One region of the Enterococcus sp. 22-H-5-01 genome, then DNA from elsewhere that is predicted to be linked to it. Evidence: predicted binding sites of a transcription regulator. Region 1 holds the regulator's gene; the other holds the start of a gene.
The links. Region 1 encodes LexA, which represses DNA repair genes until DNA is damaged. Its sites were predicted from a motif close to CNAACANNTGTTNG; they were not measured.

Region 1 (10,801 bases):
TTTACTAGGCTGGTTTACAGGCGGAATGATTGGTGCCACTCGCGATGCAAAGGAAATCCGTGAAGCAAATAGCGTATTTGAATTCTTGATCGATAAGATTGGCGAAGGTGATACTGCACTGTTACTGATTGCAGAAGAGGAAGACAATCGTCCATTGAACCAATTGATCATGATGGAGCTCGGCGGTGAAATTACTCGTTTAGACTACGAAGAAGTCGAAGCCGATGTTAAAAATGCACAAGAAATGGCTAAAAATTCGGATTCTTCAAAAGAGGAATAAGAAAAATAAAAGTATAAATATTCTTAGAATTAGATTGCACTAACTGTGACTTTCTTCTAGAATGAAATTAATTTGATAGAAAGTCAGGGAAACTATGGAACTAGAATTTTTAGGAACTGGCGCAGGCGTTCCAGCAAAACATCGGAATGTCAGCAGCTTAGCATTAAAGTTATTGGATGAAAGAAATTCGATCTGGTTATTTGATTGCGGTGAAGGCACACAAATGCAGATTTTGAGAACAAATATCAAGCCTAGAAAAATCGAAAAAATTTTTATTACCCATTTACATGGAGATCATATATTTGGATTGCCGGGATTACTAAGTAGTCGTTCATTTCAAGGTGGGGAAGAACCGGTCGAGATCTATGGTCCTGCTGGTCTAGAAAATTATGTTCGGACTTCGCTTCAAGTAACAAAAACACATTTGACGTATCCACTAGAATTTATTGAACTTGAAGAAGGAGTTATTTTGAAAGATAAACAATTTACTGTTGAAGCGATGTTGTTCGATCACGGTATCGAGAGTTTTGGTTTTCGCGTTACCGAGGCGGATCATGAAGGAACGTTGCAAGTTGAAAAATTAGCAGCATTGGATATTCCAGCCGGTCCAGTCTACGGAAAATTGAAACAAGGTCAGACAGTCACGCTTAAAGATGGCCGAGTGATCAACGGCAAAGATTTCGTTGGTGAAAATAAAAAAGGACGCATCGTAACAATTTTTGGCGATACGCGTTTTACAACTAAATCAAGTAAGTTTGCTAAAGACAGTGATGTAATCGTTCATGAAAGTACCTTTAATAAAAATGAAGCAAAACTTGCTAAGGCTTATTTCCATTCAACTACCCAACAAGCAGCAACCATTGCGAAGGAAGCCCAAGCAAAACAATTGTATCTAACCCATATTTCTGCTCGTTATTTGGCAAAAGAAGCCAAAGAATTAGAGTTAGAAGCACAAGAAGTCTTTGCTGACACGATAGTTGTTAAAGACTTTGATACCTTTGAAGTTCCTTTTCCATAAATAATTATGTTCAGAGAAAGAAGGGAAACTAATGGATTTAACCGATAAAGTAGTAGTGGTGACAGGCGGTTCCGCGGGACTAGGAGAACAGATCTGTTATGAAGCTGCCAAACAAGGAGCCATCGTTGTAACTTGTGCGCGTCGAATTAATTTGATTGGACAAGTCAAAGAAAAATGTCAGGCTTTAAGTGGTAAAGAGGCACATGCCTTTCAATTAGATATTTCTGATCCTGATAATGTGGAATCAGTCCTTGAAAAAATTTCAACTGAAGTCGGATCGATCGATGTATTGGTCAACAATGCTGGTTTTGGTCTGTTCGAAGATTTTGTTGACTTTGATTTAGATATTGCTAAAAAAATGTTTGACGTCAATGTGTTAGGAATGATGTACTTTACTCAAAAAGTAGCGATTTCGATGGTCGAAAAACAAAACGGGCATATTTTCAATGTTGCCTCAATGGCTGGTAAGATGGCGACACCAAAATCGACAGTCTACTCAGCAACTAAATTTGCAGTTTTAGGCTTTTCAAATGCTTTGCGTTTAGAATTGCGTCCGGAAAATGTTTATGTCACTACAATCAATCCGGGACCAATAGCGACAGAATTTTTTGATAAAGCCGATCCAAGTGGCAGTTATTTAGACAATTTAGGCAGTATTGTATTGGATCCTCAAAAACTTGCTAAAGTTATCGTCAATAAAATGGGTAAACCAACGCGTGAAATCAATCGTCCATTGATTATGGCAGGCGCTAGTCGTTTTTACGATATGTTTCCACATCTAGGTGATTTTTTAGCAGGTGGATTATTCAATAGGAAGTAGGAAAGCAAATGAGAAAACAATGGAAAGTTTTCCTAGGTTTTATTTTAGTATTATTGATCGTAATTTTTGCACTTTCGAATAGTCAGGAAATACCTGTCAACTTTTTAGTTAAAAAGATATACTTATCCTTAGTTTTAGTGATTATTGGTTCAGCTTTGATCGGCGCAGTAGTTATTCTCCTTACTTCTGGTACAACGCTCTTTCAACAAAGAAAAGAGATTAAAGAATTAAAGGCAGCGCTTCAAGAATACGAAGTCAATAATGAACAAAAATTAGCCGATGAAAAAGCAAGATTCCAAAGAGAACAAGAAAACGAAATTGCTGTATTGAAAGCAAATTATGAGACCTTATTAAAAGAAAAAGATCAAGCACTTACAGTAAAATCAGGGGAATCAGCTGAAAATACTACAACGAATACAATGGATTATTATGATTAATAGAGAAAGACCTTGGTATAAAAACTAAGGTCTTCTTCTCTTTCTTGTAGGAATTATTTTTGCTATACTAATACGGTTGGGAAGTGATAGTGTGAAAAAATCGAACTTTGATTGGCAAGTAATCGAAACTGAAACAATCGATTCAGCCTTTAAAACAGAATTATTAAATCAAGGGTACAGTGAGACTTTTGTACGACTTTTATGGAATCGTAATATACATACATTAGAAGCTTTTTCTAATTTGATGAAAGCGGATATCGACGAGCTTCATGATCCGTTTTTGATGCATGATATGGATAAGGCAGTGGATCGTATTCAAACCGCTATTATGGAAGAACAAGAAATATTAGTCTACGGGGATTATGATGCGGATGGAATTACTAGTACTTCCATCATGTTGGAAACATTGGAAATGATCGGTGCGAATGTACATTATGTTTTACCGAATCGTTTCATTCATGGATATGGTCCCAACCAAGCGCTTTTTGCTGAAAAAATCAATGAGGGAATTCAGTTGATCATTACCGTTGATAATGGAGTGGCAGGTAATGAAGCCATTGATTATGCAAATGATCAAGGTATTGATGTGATTGTAACGGACCACCATGAAATGCCTCCCGTATTACCGAATGCTTATTGTATTATTCATCCTCGGCATCCAGAAGGAAATTATCCTTTTGGTGAGTTAGCAGGAGCAGGCGTTGCCTTTAAATTAGCTACAGCATTGTTAGAAGAAGTACCACTAGAGATGTTGGATTTGGTTACGATTGGAACTGTGGCTGACTTAGTTTCAATGACGGGAGAAAATCGTAATTTAGTTAAGTTAGGATTACAAGCAATCAAGCAAACACAACGCTTGGGCTTGTTAGAGTTATTGAAAGTAAGTGGAGTTGATCTTCAAAAAGTCGATGAGACTAGTATCGGCTTTAGTTTAGGTCCGCGTTTGAATGCGATCGGACGTTTAGGGGATCCAAATCCTGCAGTTGAATTGATGACTACTTTTGACCTAGAAATAGCTCATGAATTAGCAGAAAAATTGGATCAAATCAATAATGAACGAAAATCCATCGTACAATCAACTACCGAAGAGGCTACAGCCTTAATTAATCCTGCGGACAGTGTTCATTTGATTGCTGGTAATGGATGGAATCCTGGCGTTTTAGGAATCGTAGCAGGAAATATTGTAAAACAGACTGGACATCCGACGATTGTATTATCCGTTAATGATCAAGGTGTAGCAAAAGGTTCTGGACGAAGCATTGAAGCATTAGATCTATATGCTATGTTAAATACGATGCGTTCCGAATTTACTCATTTTGGCGGTCATGCTGCCGCAGTAGGATTGACGCTGCCGGCAGAAAATTTAGCAACGTTACAAAAGTTGATGAATGAATATATTGAAGAAAAACAAATCGATCTAGATCAAGGTCCTAAATTATTGATCGATGAACACTTGGTGCTTTCAGATATCCAATTAAAGTTTGTCGATGAGTTAAAAGCTTTAGCACCATTCGGTACAGATAATCCTGCACCACACTTTTTAGTCAATGGAAATGTGAATTTTTGTAAACGAATCGGCGGAGATCAGCAACATGTTAAATTTTCATTGAAAGATGAATCGGGACAACTCGATGCGATAGGTTTTGGTTTTGGCGATGTTGCAGAAGAGTTGCAACAACCAGAAACACAATTTGTTGGTGATTTAGAAATCAATGAATGGAATGGACAAAAGAAAGTCCAATTGCGTTTGATCGATTTTGCTTCAGCTGGACTACAGATTATTGATCGTCGCGCAAAATATACATGGCAACAAAAAATAGAAAATGGACGCACTTTGTACTTAGCGTTTAAAACGGCGAATCAAAAATTTTTTATGAATGAATTACGAGAGACAATAACTCTATACGATGCAACACTTGATTGGCAAGGATACGACCAATTGATCGTATTGGACTGTCCCAATCAAAAGGAATTATTAAAAGAAATAATTTCTAATGGTAATTTCGATCGTGTCTATCTTTATTTATATAGTTCGGATGAAGCATACTTGAATGGATTGCCTAGCAGAGAGCAATTTGTAAGGCTTTATCAATTTTTCCATAAGCAAACGAGGGTAGATATCCGTTATAAGTTAAAAATTGTTTCAAATTACTTAAGAATTCCAGAAAAATTATTAGTATTCATGATTCACGTGTTTTCTGAGCTAAAATTTGTTACAATAGACGACGGCGTTTTAAAAATGGTCGCATCCCCACAAGCTCGGGCTTTTGATGAGAGCGAAATTTATCAAAAACGTGTGATGCAAATAGATAGTGAAGAATTTTTGTTGATGAATGATATTCAAACTATTAGAAATTGGCTGAAAAGCTAGGAGGAAACAACCGAAATGAATTTGAAAGATTATATTGCCAGTATCCCAGATTATCCAAAAGAAGGGATCGTCTTCCGTGATATCTCACCGCTAATGGCAGATGGTGAAGCCTACCGTGAAGCGACAAGACAAATCGTAAATTATGCAAAAGAAAAACAAATCGATATGGTCGTTGGACCAGAAGCACGCGGATTTATCGTTGGCTGTCCAGTAGCATTTGAGTTGGGCTTAGGCTTTGCTCCAGTTCGTAAACCAGGAAAATTACCTCGCGAAGTAATTGAAGTCGAATATGAAAAAGAATATGGTACAGATACATTAACGATTCATCGCGATGCAATCAAACCAGGTCAACGCGTATTGATCACAGATGACTTATTAGCAACTGGTGGAACAATTAAAGCGACGATTGAACTTGTAGAACAACTTGGCGGTGTTGTTGTTGGTTGTGCCTTCTTGATTGAATTAGAAGAACTTCATGGTCGAGATAAAATCCAAGGATATGACATCTTGACTTTGATGGATTATTAATAAAAAAAGAAGCCGATTTGGCTTCTTTTTTTATTTTGCTTACATTTTTTATATCAAGCTGATTTATGGTATTGGTGGTCATAAGTGACGTAATAAAAATCCTCAGCAGGTTCTTTATAATACTGTTCATCTTCTTCAGTTTCTTCATATTGATGTTCTGCATAGTGTTGAGCATAAGTACGTTCATCCCACAACATAAACCATACCAGAAACAAACCAGAAAAAATGACGATCGTAGCCAAAGACCCCAACTTACCAATCAATAAACCAAGCAACAAAACTGCGATAACTAAACCAAATCTTCTTACTGTTTTCATCAATAATCACTCCTAATAAAATACGAACATGTGTTTGTATTTTTATTATACGAATGTTTGTTCGATTTGTAAAGTAAAAAAATTAATCGGAAGAGACTCCCGATTAATAAATATGGTTTCGATATAGACCGACAACTTTTCCTAGGATAGAAACATTATCTAAAATAATTGGACTCAATTCATCATTTTCCGGTTGTAGGCGAATATGATCTGCTTCGCGATAAAATCTTTTACAAGTTGCTTCATTTTCATCTGTCATGGCAATAACGATCTCACCATTTGTTGCGGCAGATTGTTTTCGTACAATGACATGGTCGCCATCATAAATACCAGCATTGATCATACTTTCTCCGCGAATTGTCAGCATGAATAAACTACCTTCTTCACTAGATAAATCTGGAGGAACTGGGAAAAAGTCAGAAGCTTCTTCAACTGCAAGAATAGGTTCGCCGGCAGTTACAACTCCAAGCATAGGAATAACTTGTGGTGCTGCACCAATTTTTTCTAAACCAGTAATAGTTAACTCAATGGCTCGTGGCTTTGTTGGGTCACGTAAAATCCAGCCTTTTTTTTCTAATCGTGAGAGATGTCCATGGACTGTAGAGGTAGAAGATAAATTTACAGCCTCTCCAATTTCTCTAACAGTGGGTGGGTACCCTTTATCTTCAACGCGTTCATGAATAAAACGCAAAACTTCTAATTGTTTTGTTTCCGTTCTTTTTGCCAATGCCCGCACCTTCTTTCGTTTTTTTTAGTGTAGCATACAAAAGCGAACAAATCAAACAAGCGTTCGTATTCATTTATACTTTTAAGTTAGCATTTTTTATGTATAATTAGTAAGGAGAAAGAGGTGTTCAAGATGATTAATGATGAAACGATTGCACGTATCAATGAATTAGCGAAAAAAAAGAAAGCTGAAGGTTTAACAGATGCTGAAGCGAAAGAACAAAAGATCTTGCGCGAAGAATATATCGCGTCATTTCGAAGCGGCATGCGCCATCATATCGAAGGAATGAAAGTAGTTGACCCAGAAGGGAACGACGTCACTCCTGAGAAATTAAAAGAAATCCAAAAGCAAAAAGGATTACATAATAGAAAATAGATCTTTTAGTATTTTGTGATTGTAATGTCAAAATAAATCGGTTACAATAAATCTGTATTTAAAGTATTTATGACCAAAAAGGGGGAACTATTTTGTTCGACAAAATCGATCAATTAGGTGTAAACACAATTAGAACATTAAGTATTGAAGCAATCCAAAAAGCAAACTCTGGCCATCCCGGCTTACCCATGGGAGCAGCACCGATGGCTTACGCTTTGTGGACAAAACATTTGAATGTGAATCCAGCGACTTCATTAAACTGGCCAAACCGTGATCGTTTTATTTTATCTGCAGGTCATGGATCAGCAATGCTTTACAGCTTATTACATCTTTCAGGTTACCAAGTAACGATTGATGATTTGAAAAATTTCCGTCAATGGGAAAGTAAAACACCAGGACATCCTGAGTACCATCATACAGATGGGGTCGAAGCAACTTCAGGTCCTTTAGGTCAAGGAATTTCAACATCTGTTGGGATGGCAATGGCTGAAGCTCATTTAGCTGCTACGTACAATCGTGATGATTTCAAAGTAATCGATCATTACACTTATGCACTATGTGGCGATGGCGATTTAATGGAAGGTGTCTCTGCCGAAGCAAGTTCAATGGCAGGACATATGAAACTTGGAAAATTAATCGTGTTATACGATTCAAATGATATTTCTTTAGATGGACCAACTTCAAAAGCATTCACTGAAAATGTCGGTGCTCGTTATGAAGCCTATGGTTGGCAACATATTCTAGTTAAAGATGGCAATGATTTAGAAGCAATTTCTAAAGCAATCGAAGAAGCAAAAGCTGAAACAGATAAACCAACATTGATCGAAGTAAAAACTGTAATTGGTTATGGTTCTCCTAAACAAGGAACCTCAGCTGTTCACGGCGCACCAATTGGAGCTGATGGTATTTCTGCAGCGAAAGCAATCTATGGCTGGGAATATCCGGATTTCACAGTTCCTGAAGAAGTGGCTGCTCGCTTTAAAGAAGCAATCAACGATAAAGGTGCTAAAGAAGAATCAAATTGGGATACGTTATTTGCTGAATATGAAAAAGCTTATCCTAAATTGGCAAAACAATTCAAACAAGCCTTTGCTGGCGAACTTCCAGAAAATTGGGAAGAATCATTGCCAGTTTATGAAGAAGGATCTTCACAAGCAAGTCGTGTATCAAGTAAAGATGCGATTCAAGCTTTATCAAAAGCAATCCCCAACATTTGGGGCGGATCAGCTGATTTATCAGGTTCAAACAACACAACAATGACGGATGATAAAGAATTCCAACCTGAATCATACGAAGGTCGTAACATCTGGTTTGGTGTACGTGAATTTGCGATGGCTAGTGCAATGAATGGAATTCATTTACATGGCGGAACACGTATTTATGGCGGAACATTCTTCGTATTTACGGACTATCTACGTCCTGCAGTTCGTATGTCAGCTATCCAAGGATTACCAGTTATCTATGTGTTGACACATGATTCTGTAGCAGTAGGAGAAGATGGACCAACTCATGAACCAATCGAACAATTAGCAAGTGTTCGCTGCATGCCTAATGTTCAAGTTATTCGTCCAGCTGATGGCAACGAAACTTCTGCTGCTTGGGCGCAAGCACTAAAAACAACAAACAAACCAACTATTTTGGTATTAAGTCGTCAAAACTTACCTGTGTTACCAAATAGTAAAGATTTAGCTAAAGAAGGTGTAACTAAAGGTGGTTATGTTATCTCTAAAGCAGAATCTGACACACCAGAAGGTATTTTGATCGCTACTGGTTCTGAAGTTAATCTTGCAGTTCAAGCACAACAAGAATTGAAAGCCCAAGGAAAAGATGTTTCTGTAGTATCTATTCCAAGCTTTGATTTATTTGAATCTCAAGATGAAGCCTATAAAGAATCTGTTTTACCAAAAGCCATCAAAAAACGTGTAGCGATCGAAGCCGCTTCACCATTCGGTTGGGAACGTTATATTGGTACAGAAGGTAAAATGATTGGAATCGATCATTTTGGAGCATCAGCACCTGGTGATTACATTCTAGAACAATTTGGCTTTACTGTAGAAAATGTTGTGAATACATTTAACGAAATATAGACTGACAAAAAAAGACTGAGAAAAAATTTCTCAGTCTTTTTTTATGTGCTTTTTCTATATAAACAATACCTCTATAGAAAAAATTAACATTTAGCAGTTAAAAAAATAGTTAAAATGGACTAATAAAAAATATAGTCCATTGATATCGTTGAATACAATAACTTTTTTACAATATTTTATTTACATAAAAAAATTATCTATTACAAAATTAGATTCGCGCTTTCAATTTTTCCGTTTTCAAAATAAAACTTATCCTTTGTGAGCAAAATAATTTATACAGGTGATAAAATCTGTTACACTATCCTTGTGCAAAATATTGCAAACACAAATCATGATAAATGAAAGAGGGACGAAAATGAAAGTAGTAGTAGTAGGATGTACCCATGCCGGCACCGCAGCCGTTAAAAATATATTAGCAAACCACCCAGATGCAGAAGTGACGGTGTTTGAACGCAATGACAACATTTCTTTCTTATCTTGTGGAATCGCTTTATATGTAGGAGGAGTAGTTAAAGACCCCGCTGGATTATTCTATTCAAACCCCGAAGAATTAACTTCATTAGGCGCATCAGTGAACATGGAACATGATGTGACTAATATTGATACAGATAATAAAAAAGTAACGGCTAAGGATTTGAAGACCAATGAAGAAAAAGTGATCGATTATGATAAATTAGTCGTAACAACTGGCTCTTGGCCTATTATCCCGCCAATTAAAGGAATCCAATCAAAAAACGTTTTATTATGTAAAAACTACAACCAAGCCAACCAAATCATCGAAAAAGCAAAAGATGCTAAAAAAGTTGTCGTAGTTGGCGGCGGCTATATCGGAATCGAATTAGTCGAAGCGTTTGCTGAGAGTGGGAAAGAAGTAACATTGATTGATGGATTATCACGTATTTTGAATAAATACCTGGATCAACCATTTACAGACTTGTTAGAAAAAGAATTAGTTGATCGTGGTGTTACGCTGGCTTTAGGTGAAAACGTGAATGAGTTTGTAGCGGATGAAACTGGGGCTGTTACAAAAGTTGTGACGCCAAGTAATGAGTTTGACGCAGACATGGTTATTCTATGTGTTGGTTTCCGTCCAAATACTGATTTATTAAAAGATAAAGTTGAAATGTTACCAAGTGGTGCAATCAAAGTAAATGAATATATGCAATCGAGCAACCCAGATATTTTCTCAGCGGGTGATTCGACAGTCGTTCATTACAATCCAACTGGCCAACATCAATACATTCCATTAGCAACCAATGCTGTTCGCCAAGGAATGTTAGTCGGTAAAAACTTAGTTGAGCAAAAAGTAAAATATCGTGGTACGCAAGGAACTTCTGGTCTGTATTTATTTGGTTGGACGATTGGATCAACCGGTTTAACGAAAGAAAGTGCAGCATTGAACGGAATCGATGTCAATGTAACAGTCATTGAAGATAATTATCGTCCAGAATTTATGCCGACAACAGAAAAAGTACTGATGGAAATCGTTTCTGAAAAAGGGACAAATAAAATTTTAGGTGCGCAATTCCTATCTAAATATGATATTACTCAATCAGCGAATACATTATCTGTAGCGATCCAAAATAATATGACGTTAGAAGATTTAGCATTACAAGATTTCTTCTTCCAACCACATTTTGATCGTCCTTGGAACTACTTGAATATCTTAGCTCAAGCGGCTTTAGAAGAAGCTGAATAGAAAAAATGGGAAGCTAAGCTTCCCATTTTTTATTTTAGCAGCCGTTTTTCTAAGTGTTGGACTTCCTATTTTTTTAGTGTAAACTAAAAAAGTGAACGGAGGATTTTAAATGATTTCATTACAAGATTATTTAGCTGGAGGA
Region 2 (10,801 bases), 240 kb from region 1:
GATGAAATCCAAGGGAGTTTATATGAAAAAGAGATTGCCCCTAATTTGGATGAAGGCGATGCATTAGCATTTGCTCATGGGTTTAATATTCATTTTGATGTAATCAAACCGCCTAAGAACGTCGACATCTTTTTAGTCGCACCAAAAGGACCAGGACATTTAGTTCGCCGGACATTTGTTGAAGGTTTTGCAGTCCCTTGTTTATTTGCTGTTCATCAAGACGCAACAGGAACTGCTCGAGAATTAGCACTATCTTATTCAAAAGGAATTGGTGCAACTAGAGTAGGAGTCTTGGAAAAAACTTTCAAAGAAGAGACCGAAACAGATTTATTTGGTGAACAAGCTGTCTTGTGTGGTGGTTTGACGAGCATGATCGAAGCAGGTTTTGAAACCTTGGTCGAAGCAGATTACCAACCAGAATTAGCTTATTTTGAAGTTTGTCATGAAATGAAATTGATTGTTGATTTGATTTATGAAGGTGGATTTGCTAATATGCGCCATTCTATCTCAAATACAGCCGAATATGGTGATTATGTTTCTGGTCCACGAGTAATCACTTCGGAAACAAAAGCCAATATGAAAGCTGTTTTAACAGATATCCAAAACGGAAAATTTGCCGAAGGTTTTATTGCAGACAACCAAAATGGATTCCCGAAATTCAAAGAAATGCGTGCTAAAAATGGCGGGCATCAAATTGAAGCTGTGGGTAGTGAATTAAGAAAAATGATGCCTTTTGTAGGACATAAAGATTAGACTGACAAACTAGTTTCTTACCATAATAAATTTCAGGAAAGCGAACGTTGCAGCGTTCGCTTTTTTTAGTAAGGAATGATCACTAATAATTCAGGATGATCATTAAGTTGTAATTCTTTGAGCTGTAGTTCAGGATGTGAAATAATTCTTGATTGGGCGTCAAAATGTTCAAAAAAATAATTTTTTATTTGCTCATCGGTCCATTGTCGAGCAGGGAAATGCTGAAAATTTTTTCCATTATACATAAAAACAAACCCCATACTCCAAGCTTGCTGTATTTCTTGTGGTACTTGAGAAATCCTTTTTTCAAACGAAACCATCGTGGTCAACTCCTTAACAAATGAGTGTTTAAATCCATTATGTCTGAAAAAATTTCTATCGTCCAGTAAATGAGAGACAAAATATTTGGAGTTTGACCAATTCTGATGTATGATGACTTCGGATAGTTAATTACTTACAAAAAGTAAAAGTGTTAATCTTTTTCATTTAGCAAAAAATGATTTACACTATATCCGTAAAAGTTTTTATTTTTTAGGAGGTTTGTTTATTATGGCAAAAGAACATTATGATAGAAGTAAACCACATGTTAATATTGGTACCATTGGTCACGTCGATCACGGTAAAACAACATTAACGGCAGCAATTACAACGGTATTAGGCAAGAAAGGTCTAGCAAACCCTCAGGACTATGCTAGTATCGATGCTGCACCGGAAGAACGTGAACGTGGAATCACAATTAACACGGCACACGTAGAGTATGAAACAGAAAAACGTCACTATGCACATATTGATGCCCCAGGACATGCGGACTACGTAAAAAATATGATTACTGGTGCTGCTCAAATGGATGGTGCGATCTTGGTTGTATCAGCAACTGATGGCCCAATGCCCCAAACACGTGAACATATTTTGTTATCACGTCAAGTTGGAGTAAAACATTTGATTGTTTTCTTAAATAAAGTTGATTTAGTTGATGATGAAGAATTGATTGATTTAGTGGAAATGGAAGTACGTGAATTACTTTCTGAATATGGTTTCCCAGGTGATGATATTCCTGTACTTAAAGGGTCTGCATTGAAAGCTTTGGAAGGTGATCCTGAACAAGAACAAGTTATTTTGGACTTAATGGATACTGTTGATGAATATATCCCAACACCTGAACGTGATACAGACAAACCTTTCTTGTTACCAGTTGAAGATGTCTTTTCAATTACTGGTCGCGGAACTGTTGCTTCTGGACGTATCGATCGCGGGGAAGTCAAAGTCGGCGATGAAATTGAAATTATCGGGATCAAACCTGAAGTTCAAAAAGCAGTCGTTACCGGACTTGAAATGTTCCGTAAAACATTAGACTATGGTGAAGCTGGTGATAATGTCGGTGTATTATTACGTGGAATTACTCGTGATGAAATCGAACGTGGTCAAGTATTAGCTAAACCAGGTTCAATCACACCTCATACTAAATTCCAAGCTGAAGTGTATGTATTAACGAAAGAAGAAGGCGGACGTCATACACCGTTCTTTAATAACTATCGTCCACAATTTTATTTCCGTACAACTGACGTAACAGGGAATATCGTGTTACCTGAAGGTACTGAGATGGTTATGCCAGGCGATAATGTAACGATCGATGTTGAATTGATCCATCCAATCGCAGTGGAAAAGGGAACTACTTTCTCTATTCGTGAAGGCGGACGGACTGTTGGTTCTGGTATCGTTACAGAGATTGAAGCATAATCAAAATAAAAAACGTAGCGCAGTCATGCGTTACGTTTTTTTGTGCAAAAAGATATAGGATATCTATAATGTACCAGAATGGATATTTTGATTAATAGTCCAACTAATTTTCTAATAGCAGGAATAGTTGATGATTATCACCGTTCATCGAAGCACGAACGGTAAGAGAAAATGAAGGAATCAATATAGTAGGGACGACACCAACTAGCTATAAAGCACTATCGATTTCCCGACACCAGCAGAACTACAAATGATTGCTGAAAAGGCACTTTCAAGTGTAGATGGGATTGTTCGTAATCGTATTGAGATTGATCAAGAGGCTATTTTTCATGTATTAAGAAATTATTGAAAAAAACCGCGAAATCTAAATGATTTCGCGGTTTTTTTTTGGATTATACGTTCAAAACTTTGTTCAAGAAGTCTTGGGTTCTTGGATTTTGTGGATTACTGAAGACTTGTTCTGGAGTACCATCTTCTAAGATTTTTCCACCATCAGTAAAGATGACACGGTCAGCTACTTCTTTAGCAAAGCCCATTTCATGAGTTACAATCACCATCGTCATTCCTTGAAGTGCTAAATCTTTCATAACTTTCAGCACATCACCGACCATTTCAGGGTCAAGAGCAGAAGTGGGTTCATCGAACAACATAATATCTGGATTCATTGCTAATGCTCGAGCAATAGCAACCCGTTGCTTTTGTCCACCCGATAAGCTATCTGGGTAAACATCTTTTTTCTCAGCTAGTCCAACTTGACCTAGCAATTCGATGCCGCGTTTTTCAGCGGCATCTTTCTTTTCACCTTTACGATCGATAGGAGCTAAAGTGATATTTTGTAACACAGTAAGGTGCGGGAACAGATTGAAATGTTGGAATACCATACCGATATGTTGACGGACTAAATTGATATCGGTATGTTTGTCTGTCAAATCTTGTCCATCAATAATGATCTCACCAGAAGTTGGATCTTCTAAACGGTTCATACAACGTAAGAAAGTACTTTTACCTGAACCTGAAGGTCCGATGATACAAACAACTTCACCTTCACTAATACTGATATTCAAGTCATTCAAGACAGTGTTATCACCAAATTTTTTGACTAAATGATTTACGACGATTTTTTTATCCATTGTATTTTCCATTTATTTCACCTTCTTATCTAAACGGTTAGCTAATTTAGTTAGGATCGTAATCAAGATCAAGTACATGATCGCGATGATCAAGTAAACGTATGAACTTTGAGTTGTTCTAGCCACGATGATTTTACCAGTTTGCAGAAGCTCTACAACACCGATAGCAGAAATAATCGTTGTATCTTTCAAACTGATAACGAATTGATTGATGAAAGAAGGGATCATAATTTTAACTGCTTGCGGTAAGATAATTTTTTGCATGGTTCGATTGTATGGCAAACCTAAACTACGAGAGGCTTCCATTTGACCAACGGGCACAGCGTTGATACCACCGCGTACGATTTCGGCGATATAGGCACTAGCATTCAACGTTAATGTAATGATCCCAGCTGCAAAGTCTGGAATTTTGATTCCTGTGATTCCTGGCAAGCCGAAGAAAATGAAGAAGGCTAATACCATCATTGGAATCCCGCGGATAATATCGATATAGATGCCTGCTAATAATCGTAATGGGCGTGAAGGAGAGACACGGAACAAACCGAAAATTACACCTACTACTAAAGCTAAAGCAAATGAAACTAAAGCTAAGACGATTGTTTTCCATAAACCTTCTAATAATGATTTATAGTTATTTTTCAATAAACCAGTGATTGTGGATTCATCGACAGCATCTTTTTTCTCTTCGCTGCCTGAACCAATATATTTATCAACGATCTTATCGTATTCACCAGTTCGTTTTAATTCTTTCAAACCTTCTGTAAACATTTCCCGAAGTTCAGGATTTTCACCTTTTTTAACAGCAAAACCATATTCACCGCCGACTTCGCGCTTGATTGGTGTTTTTAGGTCTTGGCCTTGTTGAATGGCATAACCGATAACTGGATAATCATCCATCATAGCGTCGATCGAACCGACTTTTAAGGCATCGTATAATTGGTCAGCCGCATCGAAGCTCTTAATTGTGTAGCCATATTCTTTTTTATGAGCCTCTAAGAAATCAGCACTTTCTGTTCCAACTTTAGCACCAACTGTTTTGCCTTTTAAATCTTTATATTCTTTAATATCTTTATTGTCTTTAGCAACTGCTAATTGAATTCCACTTTGGAAATAAGGATCTGAAAAATCATAATTTGCTTTTCGTTCATCAGTCATAGTCATACCGGCGATCATACCGTCAGCTTGACCAGATTCTAATGCTTGCATAGCAGAGGAGAAGCCAATAAATTTGAAATCGATCTTGAATCCTTGAAGTTCAGCGATTCGAGTTAATAAATCAACATCGATCCCTTTGTATTTTCCGTCACTGTCTTTATATTCAAACGGTGCAAAAGCTGAATCGCTGGCGATAACATACACATCTTTTTTCGGTTCAATTTTTTTCATTTGGCTCGTAGAAGTACTATCGCTTGAGCCGCTTGAAATATATTTGCTGACGATTTTGTCATAAGTTCCATTTTCTTTTAAATCTTTCAATCCAGCATTGAATTTTTTCAATAATTCTTGATTTTCACCCTTTTTAACAGCAAAGCCATAAGCACTACCTTCTTCAGGTTCACCGACAAGTTTGAAAGGTTGTCCATTTGACACGGCGTAGCCTAATACTGGATAGTCATCAAAAATTGCTTCAGAATTTCCGTTACTTAAAGCATTATACATAGCATCAGCAGCTTCGTATAATTTGACTTCATAACCGTATTTATCTTTGTTATCTTCTAAGAAAGTAGCACTTTCGGTCCCAATTTTTGCAGAAACTGTTTTACTTTTTAAATCAGCATAATCTTTGATATCGTTATTGTCATTTTTAACAGCCATTTGAATTCCGCTATCAAAATAAGAATCAGAAAAATCGAAAGTTTTTTTACGTTCATCAGTAATACTCATGCCCGCGATCATACCATCTAATTGATCTGATTGAACTCCTTGGATCGAACTATCAAAACCTAAAGGATTCAAGTCCACTTTGAAACCTTGATCCTTTGCGATTTCTTTAAGTAAATCAACATCGATCCCGATATATTCCCCGTCAGAATTTTGAAACTCAAAAGGAGCGAACGTTAAGTCAGTCCCAATTTTATAAGTTTTTTCCGCCGCGTGAGTTTTCGTAGTGAAGCCGAGTGTTAAAAGACTTGCCACTAAGAAAAATACGAAAGGAATTAATTTGTTTTTTCTCATAGTAATCCTCCTATATACTTATCATTCGTTTATTATAAGTTAGCCTAATACTAAAATACAAGTAGTTGGACTGTCTATGTGAAAAAAATCTAAATTTTGATGACACGAAATGTAAGGAAAGTTAACATGGCTAGTTTAAGAAATCGTTTAGCACAAGGAGAATAAATAGCGAAAATATGTTCGGTATGCTATAATTTTTGGATAAGAGATTATTTATCTTACTATTAAAAGGAGGGTTTTTGCGTGATTGAAAGAGTAACAGATAATGAGTTTGACCTCCATTCAAAATATCAGCCTGCTGGCGATCAACCGGAAGCTATTTCGCAATTGACCGAAGGTGTCGTCAATGGAAAAAAAGCACAAATACTGTTAGGTGCTACGGGTACTGGGAAAACATATACCATTTCAAATGTGATCAAAGAAGTTAACAAGCCAACTTTGATTATTGCTCATAATAAAACATTAGCTGGACAGTTGTATGGAGAATTCAAGGAATTTTTCCCCAACAATGCTGTAGAATATTTTGTCAGTTATTATGATTATTACCAACCCGAGGCTTATGTGCCTTCAAGTGATACGTATATAGAAAAAGATTCTAGTGTCAATGACGAAATCGATAAACTCCGTCACTCAGCTACCAGTTCATTACTTGAACGAAATGATGTGATCGTAGTTGCCTCGGTTTCGTGTATTTTTGGTTTAGGATCACCGAAAGAATATATGGAACAAGTTGTTTCGTTACGTGTTGGGATGGAAATGGATCGAAATCAATTACTCCGCAAACTCATCGACATTCAATTTGAGCGAAATGACATTGATTTTCAACGGGGACGTTTTCGTGTTCGTGGGGATGTAGTAGAGATTTTTCCTGCTTCTCGTGATGAACATGCGCTACGCGTAGAGTTTTTCGGTGACGAAATCGAACGTATTCGAGAAGTCGATGCATTGACCGGTGAAATTACCGGCGAAACGGAGCATGTGGCGATTTTTCCAGCGACTCACTTTTTAACGAATGAAGATCATTTAGAACATGCCATCAGTAATATCCAAGCAGAACTTGCTGATCGCTTAGAAGTCTTGAATAGTGAAAATAAGTTGCTAGAAGCTCAACGATTAGAGCAACGAACAAATTATGATATCGAAATGTTGCGGGAAATGGGCTATACTTCAGGCATCGAAAATTATTCGCGCCATATGGATGGACGTAAAGAAGGAGAGCCGCCGTATACGTTGATTGATTTCTTTCCAGATGATTTCTTGATGGTAATCGATGAGTCGCATGTGACGATGCCTCAAGTTCGCGGAATGTATAACGGTGACCGAGCACGAAAACAAATGTTAGTTGATTATGGATTCCGCCTGCCGTCCGCTCTAGATAATCGTCCGTTACGCTTGGAAGAATTTGAAGAACGAGTTAATCAAATCGTTTACGTCTCAGCTACGCCCGGTCCTTATGAACATGAAGAAACGGACACTGTTGTTGAACAAATCATTCGGCCGACTGGTTTATTAGATCCAGTGATCGATGTTCGACCGATTATGGGACAAATCGATGACCTAGTTGGAGAAATTAACGAACGAGCAGAACGGAATGAACGGGTCTTTGTCACGACTTTGACGAAAAAAATGTCAGAAGACTTGACAGATTACTTTAAAGAATTAGGCATCAAAGTAAAATACTTGCATAGTGATATTAAAACGTTAGAACGAACTGAAATTATTCGAGATCTGCGTTTAGGTAAATTTGATGTTTTGATCGGAATTAACTTATTACGTGAGGGTATCGATGTTCCGGAAGTTTCATTAGTAGCTATTTTAGATGCAGATAAAGAAGGTTTCTTGCGGAGTGAGCGTTCGCTAGTCCAAACGATTGGACGGGCGGCTCGAAATTCTGAGGGTAAAGTAATCATGTATGCAGATAAAATTACTGATTCAATGCAACGTGCGATGGATGAAACGACGCGTCGCCGAAGCATTCAAGAAGCTTATAATGAAGAGCATGGAATCGAACCAAAAACGATTATTAAAGAGATTCGTGATTTGATCTCAATCAGCAAGGTGGCTGAAAAGTCAGCTGACTATGATACGACTTCTTATGAAGACCTATCTAAAGAAGAACGTAAAGAATTACTTGCGAAGATGGAAGAAGAAATGCGTGAAGCAGCTAAGGCTTTAGATTTTGAAACAGCTGCAACATTGAGAGATACGATTTTAGAACTGAAGGCAGCCGAATAGACTATCGGCTGGTTTCAGTTTATTGACTATTTTTTATTTCTCAGTATACTAATAAATCTTGTTAAAAAATGCTCTATATAATAGAAGAAAAACGAAATTAAAAATGAAATGGGAGAAATAAATGGCAAATGATAAAATAGTGATTCATGGAGCGCGTGCGCATAATTTAAAAAATGTCGATGTCACGATCCCTCGTGACAAGATGGTAGTTGTTACTGGTTTGTCTGGTTCTGGGAAAAGTTCATTAGCCTTTGATACGCTATATGCCGAAGGCCAACGCCGTTATGTGGAAAGTTTATCTGCATATGCACGCCAATTTTTAGGTCAAATGGATAAACCGGATGTTGATAGTATCGATGGCCTTAGTCCGGCTATTTCAATCGATCAAAAAACGACAAGTAAAAACCCTCGCTCGACTGTTGGAACGGTAACTGAGATCAATGACTACTTACGTTTGTTATTCGCACGAGTGGGGCATCCAATCTGTCCAAACGATCATATTGAAATTACTTCTCAATCGGTGGAACAGATGGTTGATAAAGTATTGGAGCTGCCTGAACGTACAAAAATCCAAATCTTAGCACCGGTTGTGGCTAAGAAAAAAGGTCAGCACAAAAAGGTGTTTGAAATGATCCAACGCGAAGGGTATGTTCGGATGCGTGTTGATGGTGAACTTTATGATGTGACCGAAGCACCAGAATTAACGAAAAATAAAAAGCATGATATTGAAATCATTGTTGACCGGATCGTAGTAAAAGATGGCATACGCTCAAGACTATTTGATTCATTCGAAGCAGCATTACGTCTGGCAGAAGGGTATGCGATTGTTGATGTGATCGGTGAAAAAGAAATGTTGTTCAGTGAACACTATGCTTGTCCTTACTGTGGCTTTACTGTTGGTGAACTAGAACCACGTTTGTTTTCATTTAATGCACCTTTTGGCGCGTGCCCAGACTGTGATGGCTTAGGTGTGAAATTAGAAGTCGATATGGATTTAGTAATTCCTGATCAAAGTAAAACATTGCGTGAAGGCGCGTTGATTCCTTGGAATCCCATCAGTTCGCAATATTATCCGCAAATGTTAGAACAAGCCTGTCAAAGTTTCAATATCGATATGGATACACCCTTCGAAGAATTACCAAAAGAGCAACAAGAGATTATTTTAAATGGATCGAATGGCGAAAATTTCCATTTCCATTATGAGAATGATTTTGGTGGCGTGCGAGATGTAGAGGTTCCATTTGAAGGAATTATCAATAATATCAATCGCCGTTATAAAGAAACAAATAGTGATTTTACGCGCGATCAAATGCGTTTGTATATGACGGAATTGACTTGTCAAACGTGTCATGGTTATCGCTTGAATCCTCAAGCCTTATCAGTTCAAATCAACGATACCAATATTGGTCAAGTCAGTGAAGACTCAATCAATGGAACGTTAAAATTTTTTGAAACGGTTATTTTAAGTGAACAAGAAAAAGTGATCGCAAAACCGATTTTAAAAGAAATCAAAGATCGTTTGAGTTTCTTACGCAATGTTGGATTGGATTATCTGACATTGAGTCGAGCAGCAGGTACTTTATCTGGCGGAGAGGCTCAACGTATTCGTTTAGCTACGCAAATTGGTTCTAATTTGTCAGGTGTCCTATATATCTTAGATGAACCGTCGATTGGGTTGCATCAACGAGACAATGATCGCTTGATCGAATCATTGAAAAAAATGCGGGATTTAGGAAATACATTAATCGTGGTAGAACACGATGAAGATACGATGCGTGCAGCGGACTATTTAATTGACGTGGGCCCTGGAGCAGGTGATCAAGGTGGAGAAATCGTTGCTGCCGGAACACCAAAAGAAGTCGAAGCTAATCCAAATTCCCTAACAGGACAGTATCTATCAGGTAAACGAGAAATTTCGGTGCCAAAAGAGCGTCGCGAAGGCAATGGTAAGAAAATAAAAGTAACCGGTGCGGTAGAGAACAATTTGAAGAATGTCGATGTAGAATTTCCATTAGGGAAATTTGTTGCCGTGACTGGGGTTTCAGGTTCGGGTAAATCAACATTAGTGAATCAAATTTTGAAAAAATCATTAGCACAAAAGTTGAATCGTAATTCTAATAAACCTGGTAAGTTCAAAAAAATCACTGGCTATAAGCATATTGAAAAACTTGTAGACATCGATCAAAGTCCGATTGGTCGAACTCCCCGCAGTAACCCGGCAACGTATACGAGTGTGTTTGATGACATTCGTGATTTATTTGCACAAACCAATGAAGCGAAGATTCGCGGATATAAAAAAGGCCGCTTTAGTTTTAATGTTAAAGGCGGGCGTTGTGAAGCCTGTCGGGGCGATGGAATTATCAAAATCGAGATGCACTTTTTACCAGATGTTTATGTCCCTTGTGAAGTTTGTCATGGCAAACGATACAATTCAGAAACATTGGAAGTTCATTATAAAGGGAAAAATATTGCTGATATTTTAGAAATGACGGTTGAAGATGCAGTCGAATTCTTCAAACATATTCCAAAGATCCACCGGAAATTGCAAACGATCGTCGATGTTGGTTTAGGATATGTGACGATGGGACAACCGGCTACGACTTTGTCAGGTGGAGAAGCCCAACGAATGAAGTTAGCTAGTGAGTTGCATAAAAATTCTAACGGAAAAAACTTTTATATTTTGGATGAGCCAACAACTGGATTGCATACAGATGATATTGCTCGTTTATTGAAAGTCTTGGAACGTTTTGTTGATGCTGGAAATACTGTTT

Region 2: the regulator LexA is predicted to act here: its motif matches at 5,965-5,978, upstream of uvrB (excinuclease ABC subunit UvrB).

The regions. Positions count from the first base shown of each region.
Region 1 is NZ_CP189993.1:538,004-548,804, forward strand. Features, by position in the region: gene ACQKTA_RS02735 (DUF1269 domain-containing protein) at 1-280, shown strand, start outside; gene rnz (ribonuclease Z) at 375-1,298, shown strand; gene ACQKTA_RS02745 (SDR family NAD(P)-dependent oxidoreductase) at 1,330-2,118, shown strand; gene ACQKTA_RS02750 (LapA family protein) at 2,127-2,555, shown strand; gene recJ (single-stranded-DNA-specific exonuclease RecJ) at 2,647-4,926, shown strand; gene ACQKTA_RS02760 (adenine phosphoribosyltransferase) at 4,942-5,454, shown strand; gene ACQKTA_RS02765 (hypothetical protein) at 5,508-5,771, opposite strand; gene lexA (transcriptional repressor LexA) at 5,875-6,498, opposite strand; gene ACQKTA_RS02775 (DUF896 family protein) at 6,631-6,873, shown strand; gene tkt (transketolase) at 6,966-8,960, shown strand; gene ACQKTA_RS02785 (FAD-dependent oxidoreductase) at 9,316-10,659, shown strand; gene ACQKTA_RS02790 (DnaD domain protein) at 10,769-10,801, shown strand, end outside.
Region 2 is NZ_CP189993.1:782,713-793,513, reverse strand. Features, by position in the region: gene ilvC (ketol-acid reductoisomerase) at 1-753, shown strand, start outside; gene ACQKTA_RS03885 (hypothetical protein) at 819-1,073, opposite strand; gene tuf (elongation factor Tu) at 1,303-2,490, shown strand; gene ACQKTA_RS03875 (amino acid ABC transporter ATP-binding protein) at 2,883-3,620, opposite strand; gene ACQKTA_RS03870 (amino acid ABC transporter substrate-binding protein/permease) at 3,633-5,795, opposite strand; gene uvrB (excinuclease ABC subunit UvrB) at 6,039-8,030, shown strand; gene uvrA (excinuclease ABC subunit UvrA) at 8,152-10,801, shown strand, end outside.